Regions from separate parts of the Eubacterium sp. AM05-23 genome, predicted to be linked through region 3. Evidence: riboswitches for the same ligand, from Rfam matches in the RefSeq annotation. Region 3 holds a riboswitch; each other region holds the start of a gene.
The links. Region 3 has a riboswitch for cobalamin ahead of DW091_RS13705 (alcohol dehydrogenase catalytic domain-containing protein). Riboswitches for the same ligand answer to the same signal wherever they lie in the genome.
Positions count from the first base shown of each region.

Region 1 (3,243 bases), on a different contig from region 3:
TGCCAATACCAGTTTCTTAAATTCACTCATTTTGTCTCCTCTCATATTCATATGAAAATTAAAATAAAAACGTTGTTTGCTCCGCAGGCCCGCTGCCCTAATCCTGACGCGGGTCCAGTATATCCCGGAGCCCGTCGCCCATCAGGTTAAACACCGAAACCACCATAAAAATAGCGATACCGGGGAACAGCATGAGCCAGGGCGCGGTCTGCAGATACTGCCGCCCCTCGTTAAGCATCAAGCCCCATTCCGGCGTGGGCGGCTGTGCCCCCAGCCCCAGAAAGGAGAGGGCCGCCAGTTCAAGCATCATGGTGCCCACATCCATGGCCGCGGTCACAATCATGGTCGGAATGATGTTCGGTACGACGTAACCGCCCAGTACCCGGCCGGTCCGCGCCCCAGTAACCACCGCCGCGGAGATGTACGCGCTGTTTTTGATCTTGAGTACCAGGCTGCGGCTCAGACGGGCGTATTTTGTCCAGCTCACCACTGCCAGGGCAATGACCGTGTTAAAGAGGCTCGGCCCCAGCATCCCGGCAATGGCAATGGCCAGAACCATGCCCGGAAAAGAGATCATCATATCTGATATCCGCATGATCACCGCGTCCACCGCACCGCCGAAATAACCGGCTGCCATCCCGAGAAACGTGCCGGCCGCAAAGACAATAACTACCAGCGTCAATGTCATTTCCAGCGACGCCCGCGTCCCGTAGATAATCCTGGACAGCTCACAGCGGCCCAGCTGGTCTGTGCCGCAGGGGTACTCCGCCGACGGCGGCCTGAGAGCGTTCTGCATAATGGTCTCATAGGGATCATGGGGCGCGATCCACGGCGCAAACACCGCGATCAGAACAATCACCACCGCCAGAATCCCGCAGATAGCAAAAAGCCTGTTCTGTCTGAAAAAAGCTTTCATTTACGCTTTTACCGCCTTTCTTCTCACTTCCCGGTCCAGCCCCCGCAGCCTCGGGTCCAGATAACCGTAGGAGAAATCCACCAGCAGATTGATGACCATGTAAATCAGGGCGATCCAGATCACATAGCCCTGAACCAGCGGATAGTCCCGGGCTGCAATGGCGTTCACAGCCATTTTGCCCAGGCCGGGCCAGGAGAAAATAATTTCCACCACCGCTGTACCGCCGAGCAGCGAACCCAGGGACAGGCCCAGCAGGGTCACCAGCGGCAGCATGGCGTTTGGCAGCACCTCCCGCCACAATATGGCCGATTCCTTAAGGCCCCGGGCCCTGGCCCCAGCCACATAATCCTGCCGTAACTCCTCCAGTACAGCGGTGCGCACCTGTCTTGTGTATTTGGCCGACATGGCAATGGCCAGTGTGACTGCGGGCAGTACCAGCTTCATAAAGCCTGTGCCCGAGGTGGCGATGGGAAACCAGTTCAGCTTAAGGCCAAACACGTACAGAAGCACCAGGCCGATCCAGAAGCCTGGAAAGGATACACCGATAAAGGACAATCCCCGTACCAGGTAATCCGGAAATCGATTCTGGTACACGGCTGCCAGAATCCCCAGGGGAATGGAGATCACAAGCATCAGAATAAGCGACGCGGCCGCCAGCTCCAGCGTCGGGCCAAGGCAGTTAAGCAGTACCGCGCTCACTGGCGTTTTCGAGGAATAAGACGTCCCCATATCCCCGGCCACAAAGCCCTTAAGCCAGTTGCCATACTGCACCAGAAACGGGTCATTGAGGCCCATCTCCTCCCGGGTTTCCGCTAGCAGCTCCTCAGACGGCGGCGTGCCGCCGGCCACCAGCATCAGCTCGGCCGGGTCACCGGGAGATAAATAGGTCAGGCAAAAGGTCAGAAAGCTGATGCCAAAAAGCACCAGTACGATTTGCAGCAAACGGTTAACAAGCTGTTTCGTGTTCAATAAAGAAATCCTCCTCTGTCAAAATGGCAATACGGGTAACAATCCGAAACGGAGAATAAAAGGGAAAGGGCATGAAAATCATTAAAAAAACAGCCCAGACGGCTGAATGAAAACAAAGCCCTCCTATCTACCGTAAGATTACTGAAAACAACAATACAAGCAGGTCTCCTGACTTAAGTTCTTCGTCTGTCCACGCCTTCCCAAGGCTGCGCCTCAGTGACATCTTGCGGACAACTCCCTATTACAGTGACGGGATCGTACCGGATTCGCACCGGTTTCTCTTTTAATCCCCGATCGGGAACTTGTATTTGGCATGATTAAATTTTTTAAACAAATATTTCACTGTGGTAAACTGTGAAATTGCTTAAATTATACTGGACTTTCACGCACTTGTCCAGTCTTTTTTAAAAATAAAAGCATTAAATTTAAACGGATACCCCCACCCGGTATGTTTTTTACTTTTATTTTTTTCTGCTTGACATTGGTTTTCGCCATGCCTTATACTCAAGGCAATCGGCTTAAATTAAAATTATTTCAAAAGTGAAAGGAGTCCGCAATGGAAAACAACCTATCAATCGGCACACTGACCGCCTCCCCCGGCGAGAAAATCCAGGGCATGCTGCCCATCCCGCACACAGAAATCGAGGTTCCCGTCACCCTGGTCAACGGCACGGGTGATGGAAAAACCGTCCTCATCACCAGCGGTATCCACAGCTGCGAATACGTCGGCATCGAGGCTGCTATCCAGCTGGCCGGCGAGCTTGACCCCGAAAATGTAAACGGAAGCCTGATCCTCATACACCCGGTCAATGTCCCCGGGTTCGAGTCCCGCTATCCAACGCTTATGCCCGGAGACAACAAAAACCTCAACCGCGTTTTTCCAGGCAGCCAGGAGGGCACCCCTGCCGACCGTGTCGCGCATTTTTTTGAGTACAGCCTTTATTCCCAAATTGATTTCTACATTGACCTGCACTGCGGCGAGATTTTTGAAGACCTGACCCCTTACGTGTATTACGTAGGCGCGGCAGACGAGACCGTGTCCAGAGCTGCCCGGCAGGCCGCCCTTCACGTCGACGTGCCCTATATGGTCAAATCCACTGCCACCACCGGGGCTTACAATTACGCCGGCGTTCTTGGCATTCCCAGCATCCTGCTGGAGCGCGGCTGCGCAGGGCGTTTTACCCAGGAAGAAGTGAACGCGGATAAAAAGGATGTCATCAATATTCTGAAGCACCTGGGCGTGCTGCCTGGCGCACCCGAGCTGCGGCACCGCCCTGTGGATTTAACCGATCTGGTCTACCTCATGCCCACGCGCCACGGTCTCTGGTATCCCGATGTAAAGGTGGGCGAGCTCATCG
Region 1 covers NZ_QUDF01000011.1:132,255-135,497, forward strand. Annotated here, with positions in the region: gene DW091_RS15265 (ABC transporter substrate-binding protein) at 1-30, opposite strand, end outside; gene nikC (nickel transporter permease) at 98-916, opposite strand; gene nikB (nickel ABC transporter permease) at 917-1,885, opposite strand; cobalamin riboswitch at 2,026-2,206, opposite strand; gene DW091_RS20730 (hypothetical protein) at 2,255-2,380, opposite strand; gene DW091_RS15280 (M14 family metallopeptidase) at 2,442-3,243, shown strand, end outside.
Region 1: another riboswitch for cobalamin. It lies ahead of nikB (nickel ABC transporter permease); the one in region 3 lies ahead of DW091_RS13705 (alcohol dehydrogenase catalytic domain-containing protein).

Region 2 (3,243 bases), on a different contig from region 3:
AATGGTAATAGACCCTTATATTTTGTATCCCCTTCAGGTGCTGGTTGACTATATACTTGCCTTTGGCGCGTTGGGCCTGTCGGGCTTTTTCACCCAGTCAAAGCATGGGCTCATAAAGGGATACCTGGCCGGTATCTGTGGCCGCTATGTGTTTGCGGTGCTTTCCGGCTGGCTGTTTTTCGGTTCCATGGCCTGGGAAGGATGGGGCGCGCTGCCCTACTCGATGGTGTACAACGCGGTCTATATTTTTTCGGAAGGCGCGCTGACAATGATTCTGCTGGCTGTTCCATCGGTATCGAAGGGACTGGCCCGTGTGCGCCAGATTGCGGAAATTTAATGCTTTGGATAAGATCAGTCTGGTTTGTTATCATTGGGATCATGTTTAAGGAACGCGGAATGCGAGAGGATTTTACAGGGAAAGTGCGGTAGTGGGTGCAGTAGTACAGACAGCAGCAGAAAAGGCAAAGCCGATATAAAAAACCTTCTTATTTATAATATAGTGAAAAACAAAAACACGCCTTGTAAGCGTGTTTTTGTATCTACAGCTCGGCCTCTTCCTTGCCGAGTTTTTTTCGTTCAACCAAACGGCCCATAAAGAAGGCTAGTATACCGACGCCGATACCCGTCTGGAGACAGAAGATCAAAGATTCCACTTCTCCAGGAAGCTCACCGTTAATCATCGTTTCAAGCACAGGCGTAAACCAGGGCTCATATTCGCCACCCTGAATTTCCTCAATCATTGTGCTGCCTGCATCGTCAGAGCCGCCGAATTCAGCGCCCTGAAGGGCGAATAGCGGTACGACAACCAGTAAAGCGACAATCACCAGGAGAACGATCACTAATTTTTTGTTTTTACTCATTTTACACTTCCTCCGATGCTAAAAAGCCGATGGATTTGAGTTCCGGGCTTGCGTAAGTTTCTAAAGCGATAACGATAATAACCGTTAAAATCCCTTCAATAATGGCCAGGGGCAGCTGAGTCGGGGCAAAGACGCCCAGGAATTTTACAGCCGATGCGGCCACACCGCCCTGTTCGGATGGGTAAGCCATCGCCAGCTGGAAACTGGTAATACAGTAGGTGAACAAATCCCCAAGCGCAGCGGCGAGAAAAACGCCAATCTTGCGGTTAACCTTCAGCTTCTGGCAGAGCTTGTAGATGCCGAAAGACACAAAGGGACCGGCAATGGCCATTGAAAAGGTGTTTGCGCCAAGGGTGGTTAAGCCGCCGTGCGCTAACAAAATGGCCTGAAATAATAAGACAATGATGCCAAGAATACTGACAGCGCTTGGTCCAAATAAGATGGCCCCAAGACCTGTACCCGTCATGTGGGAGCAGCTGCCTGTTACAGAAGGGATCTTCAGTGATGAAATAACGAAAATGAAAGCGCCTGCCATGGCCAGAAGCGTAATGGATCTTCTGTTGCCGGTTAAAGTTTTCTTGATAGAGAAAAAGCCAGCAGCTAAAAAGGGGATACAGATAACACCCCATGCAATGCAGTACCCCACAGGAAGGTAGCCCTCCATAATGTGCATTGCGTTTGCGGCGGGTACAATCCCGAATACAAGCGCCCACGCGCCCAGCAGTGTGACAAACCTTCTTTGATTCTTTGTCATTTTTACCTCCTCTAAAAATGAATTTTACCGGGCTACGATTCAATCAACAGGGCAGCAGAGCGAAAAAAAACCGCTTACCAGACGGATAAGCGGTGAAAGTACGAAATAACGAATCCTGAAACCTTATAATTTCGTCCTGACACTCAGTTATCTCCTCGTAACCAAATGTATTGCAGTTTTAATGATCAGCATCCTGACTCGACTTGCGTCTCACAGTGGCGGGACCGTTTGGGATTTACACCCAATTATGCTTTAACCATCGTTTGTGATGGAAACCATTAAAGTGTGCCGGTGTACCGGCTACGCTTTTAATTATAACACCTTGTTCCATAATGTCAATAAGAAAAGTTGAATTTTTTTAAAAAAGAGCAGAAATAATTATACACATACCCCCTATATGTATTTTGAGCGTTTAAGTTAAGAGTATAAGAAAAAAATATGGATAATCTTAAATGCTTTTTGTTTATTTGACAAAATCGTAAAAATAAACTACAATAGGTTCTGAAATTGACTTTCAAAACTTTTTGTATATAATTAATGCGTTAAAATAAATATAAGAAACAAAATAGCCATTTAAAGAATAAAACGATTATATAGAAAGAAAAGAAACGTTTTAGGAGTTTTATTACTTTAACTTATGAGAGGTTTCTGCCGCAAGGATAAGAGCAATGTAGCTGAAAGTCCAGTCAGAAGAAGAAATTTTGGAGGAAACAGATGAGTGAGTGCGCAAAACGTATCGAGGCTTTTTCAAAAAAAGATCTGCCAAAGGCAAATATCAAACGTGTCAATGTTCCGGAAGGCTTTGAACGGATTGGCGTAAACGCGTTTAAAAATTTGACAAAGCTGAAGGAGGTCAGAATCGCAGAATCCGTGAAGGAGATATGCGGCCATGCCTTCGAGGGATGCACCATGCTTTCCGCCGTCAGTCTGCCCTCAAGCCTGAAGCTTTTGGGAGAGGCCGCCTTTATGGAGTGCCGCAGAATACAGTCGCTTGAAATACCAGGGGGCGTCCAGTCCATCAAGGACCGCACCTTTAAATTCTGCCGCGGCCTGGAAAGCATCACCCTGCCGGACAGGCTTGTCCGGATCGGTGAGAATGCTTTTTACAACTGTGATAAGCTGGCGCATATCGAGCTGCCAGACACCATCGAAAGACTGCCCTTCAGAACCTTTTACATGTGCAAAAGCCTGGAATCCATCCGGTTTTCGCAAAATCTAAAATATATCGGTAAAGAAGCCTTTGTGAATTGCAGCTTTCAGCAGCTGGAGCTGCCTGAGAGCCTGGAAGTCATTGAAGAATCCGGCTTTTTAAAATGCAAAAAGCTCACAGCTTTAAAGCTGCCCAAAAACGTTAAGACCATTGGAAAATGGGCGTTTCACGGCTGCCCCAATCTCAAGAAGGTCGAGATAAGGCACAATCCCGATGAAATGGGCGAGTGGATCTTTAACCGGAACGATGTGACCGTGCATTGCTACGAGGGCTCCAAAATAGACCGCTACTGCAGGCAGTATGATTATAAGGTCCACTATATCCAGCCAGATTCTCAATGACAGACATAGCCGCCAACGCCCATGTGGGCCTCGGCCCCCTGGCCTATTACTTTAACCGAGATGTTGATAGTGATACGT
Region 2 covers NZ_QUDF01000001.1:459,265-462,507, forward strand. Annotated here, with positions in the region: gene DW091_RS02080 (energy-coupled thiamine transporter ThiT) at 1-337, shown strand, start outside; gene DW091_RS02085 (energy-coupling factor ABC transporter substrate-binding protein) at 540-860, opposite strand; gene DW091_RS02090 (energy-coupling factor ABC transporter permease) at 862-1,614, opposite strand; cobalamin riboswitch at 1,780-1,909, opposite strand; gene DW091_RS02095 (leucine-rich repeat domain-containing protein) at 2,329-3,165, shown strand; gene DW091_RS19980 (hypothetical protein) at 3,162-3,243, shown strand, end outside.
Region 2: another riboswitch for cobalamin. It lies ahead of DW091_RS02090 (energy-coupling factor ABC transporter permease); the one in region 3 lies ahead of DW091_RS13705 (alcohol dehydrogenase catalytic domain-containing protein).

Region 3 (3,243 bases):
TTCATCTTCTATAATCAGGATTTTTTTCATTTTCGCTCCAATCTTCACTCACTTTTAACATAATCCGTAACATAATATGATTATAGCATATGTTGTGTTAAAGGCATGTAAAATCTGGATTAAATTTAGTTTATTAAAAAATGAGCGGCTGCCGCACTAAAAAGAGGCAGACTGCCGCCCGCAGATACCAAAGGCGCGATGCCGCTTTTAAGTCAATGGATTGTACAAAAAAGCTGTCCGAAGATTAAAACAACGGTCGGGTCGATTTCACAAACGACTTCTGAAAGTTGTCGTTTGTGCATAAGAGAGACCGTTTTTAATCCGCGGACAGCGCCAAGCTGCATCCAGCTTTCGCAATCCTTTGACCTTCCCCCAGCTTACCCGTCACTCCCCAAGCTCCCGGAAATGCTGTCCGTGAATCCCGATATGCCCAATCCCCAAAATCACCACAAACACGACCATCCAGAAAACCCTTCCGTAGATCCCCAAAAGCAAAAACGAAAACACCGGCAGCGTTGCCCCCGCCAAGGGCACACCGCAAAACCCCGAGTAAAAATCCTTAAGCTTCCGCCCGCTCCTAAAATACCGGACCCAGTAGCCCTCATACAGCAGCATCAGCGCAAAGGACAGTGCCAGCCACAGGCTCCAGGGCGTCAGGGGGCGGAGGTTAAAGTCTGTAAAGATCAGGGCACAGCAGCTCACCCCCACCTGCCCGATGCGCTCGCACCACAGCAGCAGCTTATTCTCATTTCCAAAATCATAGCCCTCGGGCTGATTTCGTGTCCAGATCAGGTTGGGGATAAACAGCATCAGCAGATACAGCGCGCCGATGTATGAAAATCCAAAATGGCCCATTTTTTGCCTCCTTCGTTTTTATGAATAGCGTCACCGCACAGTTAACACTGATATTATATCACCTTTGGATTAAAACTTTTACATTTTATCTTGACACCCGGAGCAAATGTGATATGATAATAAAAAAGCATAAAACATTTCAGGTGCTGCATGGCAGATAATAGGGAACTAAGTGAGATTCTTAGACGGGCCCGCCGCTGTAAGTGGATTGCCCGGCTCATCACCACTGTCCGAAAGGATGGGAAGGGAGCCAGGCGTGAATCCTCAGTCAGAAAACCTGCCTGAAGTGTGTCGACGGTCTTCATCTGAGCGATAAAGGCCTGTGGGAATGATGGAAAGTTCGCACCTTAGATTAAGGTCGGGCTTTTTTTGTTTGAAAAAATAAGGAGATACCGAATGAAAGCAGTTGTTTTAACAGGCCCCGGCGAGCTGGAAATGACCGAACGCGCCATTCCGTCCTGCGGTGACCACGAAGTCCTCGTCCAGGTCAAGGCCTGCAATTTATGTAAAACCGATCTCAAATGCCTGACCATGGGCCAGCGCGACCTGGTGTACCCGCGTGTGCTGGGCCACGAAATCTCCGGCGTTATCGCCGAGGTGGGCGCTGCGGTCACAGGCTACCAGAAAGGGCAGCGGGTGCACGTGCATCCGGGCATTGCCTGCGGCGGGTGTGCCTACTGCGAAGAAGGCGATGACAACCTCTGCGACCATATGCGCATCATGGGCTTTAACTATGACGGCGGCTTCCAGGAATACCTGATCGTCCCCGAGGAGGGCGTCCGCGGCCAGATTATCAACATCATTGAAAATGACACCCTGAGCTTTGAGGAAATTTCCTTTATCGAGCCCCTCTCCTGCTGCGTCAACGTCCAGGAAAAACTGAAGCTCGCGCCCTCGGATACCCTGCTGATCATCGGCGCAGGACGGATGGGCATCCTCAACCTGCGTGTGGCAAAGGCCCTTGGGGTACAGAAGGTCTTCCTGGTCGAGACCAACCCCGAACGGGCAGCGCGGGCGTTAAAGCTGGGCTTTGACGCCGTCTTTGAAAGCTACGAGGCCGTCGAAAAGGCCCTGCCGGCCCTGACAGAGGGCAAGGGCGTGGACGCGGCCATCCCCTGCTGCGCGGCTCCGGAGGCCATGAATCTGGCCCTGCGTGCGCTGAAAAAGCGGGGACGCTTCGGCCATTTCAGCGGCATTATCCCAGACGGCGCCACCCAGCCGGAAATCAATACCCTTCATTACAAGGAGCAGATCATGGCCGGCGCCTACGGGTGCGGCATCGCGCACAGCCGCCGGGCCAAGGCGCTGCTGGAGAGCGGCAGCCTGGTCGTAAAAGACCTGATTACAGAGCGCATTCCGCTCGAGGAGCTGGCGCACGGCCTTGAGCGTGTGCGGCAGCTCGAAACCCTTTCAACCATCGTTGTTTTTGATTAACACACCCTATGGAGGAATCGAATAATGGAAGCAGTTACAATGAAAGAATACGGCCAGGTGATCACCGGCCTCATCAACCGTGAAAATCTGACCAAGGAAGAATCTAAGGAAATGTTTATGGAAATCCTGGGCGACCGCCAGACGCCCATGCAGCAGGGCGCTTTTCTGGCCGCCCTCAGCGCCAAGGGCCCGACTGCCGCCGAGGTGGCCGGCAGCTTTGAGGCCATCTACGAAATCGACACCTGCAAGGTCACGCCCCAGACCGCTGTGCCCGTGGTGGAAAACTGCGGCACTGGCATGGATACCTTTAAGACCTTTAACATCAGCACCGTCGCCGGCATCATCGCCGCCGCGGACGGCGTCCCCATGGCCAAGCACGGCTCCCGGGCGCTGACCTCAGTCTGCGGCACCATCGACGCGGTGGAAGCCCTGGGCGTAGATGTGGACTGCAGTGTGGACGTGGTAAAGGCCAGCATCGAAACTGCGGGCATCGGCATCTTTAACGGCATGAGCCCAGAGGTTCACCCCACAGCTCTCGGACGGGTACTGTCACAGATTTCCTTTGGCAGCGTTTTAAACATCTCCGCCTCCCTGGCAAACCCTGCCCTGCCAAAATATGCGGTCCGCGGCGTCTACTCTCTGGACATGCTGGAATTTGTCCCGGACATCATGCACGAAATCGGCTATGAGCACGCTCTGGTCGTCTATGGCGAAGCCGGCAGCGGCTGTATCGACGAGGCGTCCACCGTCGGCCCCACCCATGTGGCTGAGCTCATGCCCGACGGCACTGTAAAGCGCAGTACCCTGACGCCGGAAAACCTGGGGATCAAGCCCGGCTGTCTGGATGAACTGGCCCCCTGGGACTCTGTGGACGCCGCCGCCCAGGGCATTGTCCGTATCCTGAAGGGCGCCTCCACCCCCACCCGCGCCAACATCGTCTGTCTGAACAGCGCG
Region 3 covers NZ_QUDF01000009.1:103,420-106,662, forward strand. Annotated here, with positions in the region: gene DW091_RS13695 (response regulator transcription factor) at 1-30, opposite strand, end outside; gene DW091_RS13700 (hypothetical protein) at 385-855, opposite strand; cobalamin riboswitch at 980-1,155, shown strand; gene DW091_RS13705 (alcohol dehydrogenase catalytic domain-containing protein) at 1,252-2,289, shown strand; gene trpD (anthranilate phosphoribosyltransferase) at 2,314-3,243, shown strand, end outside.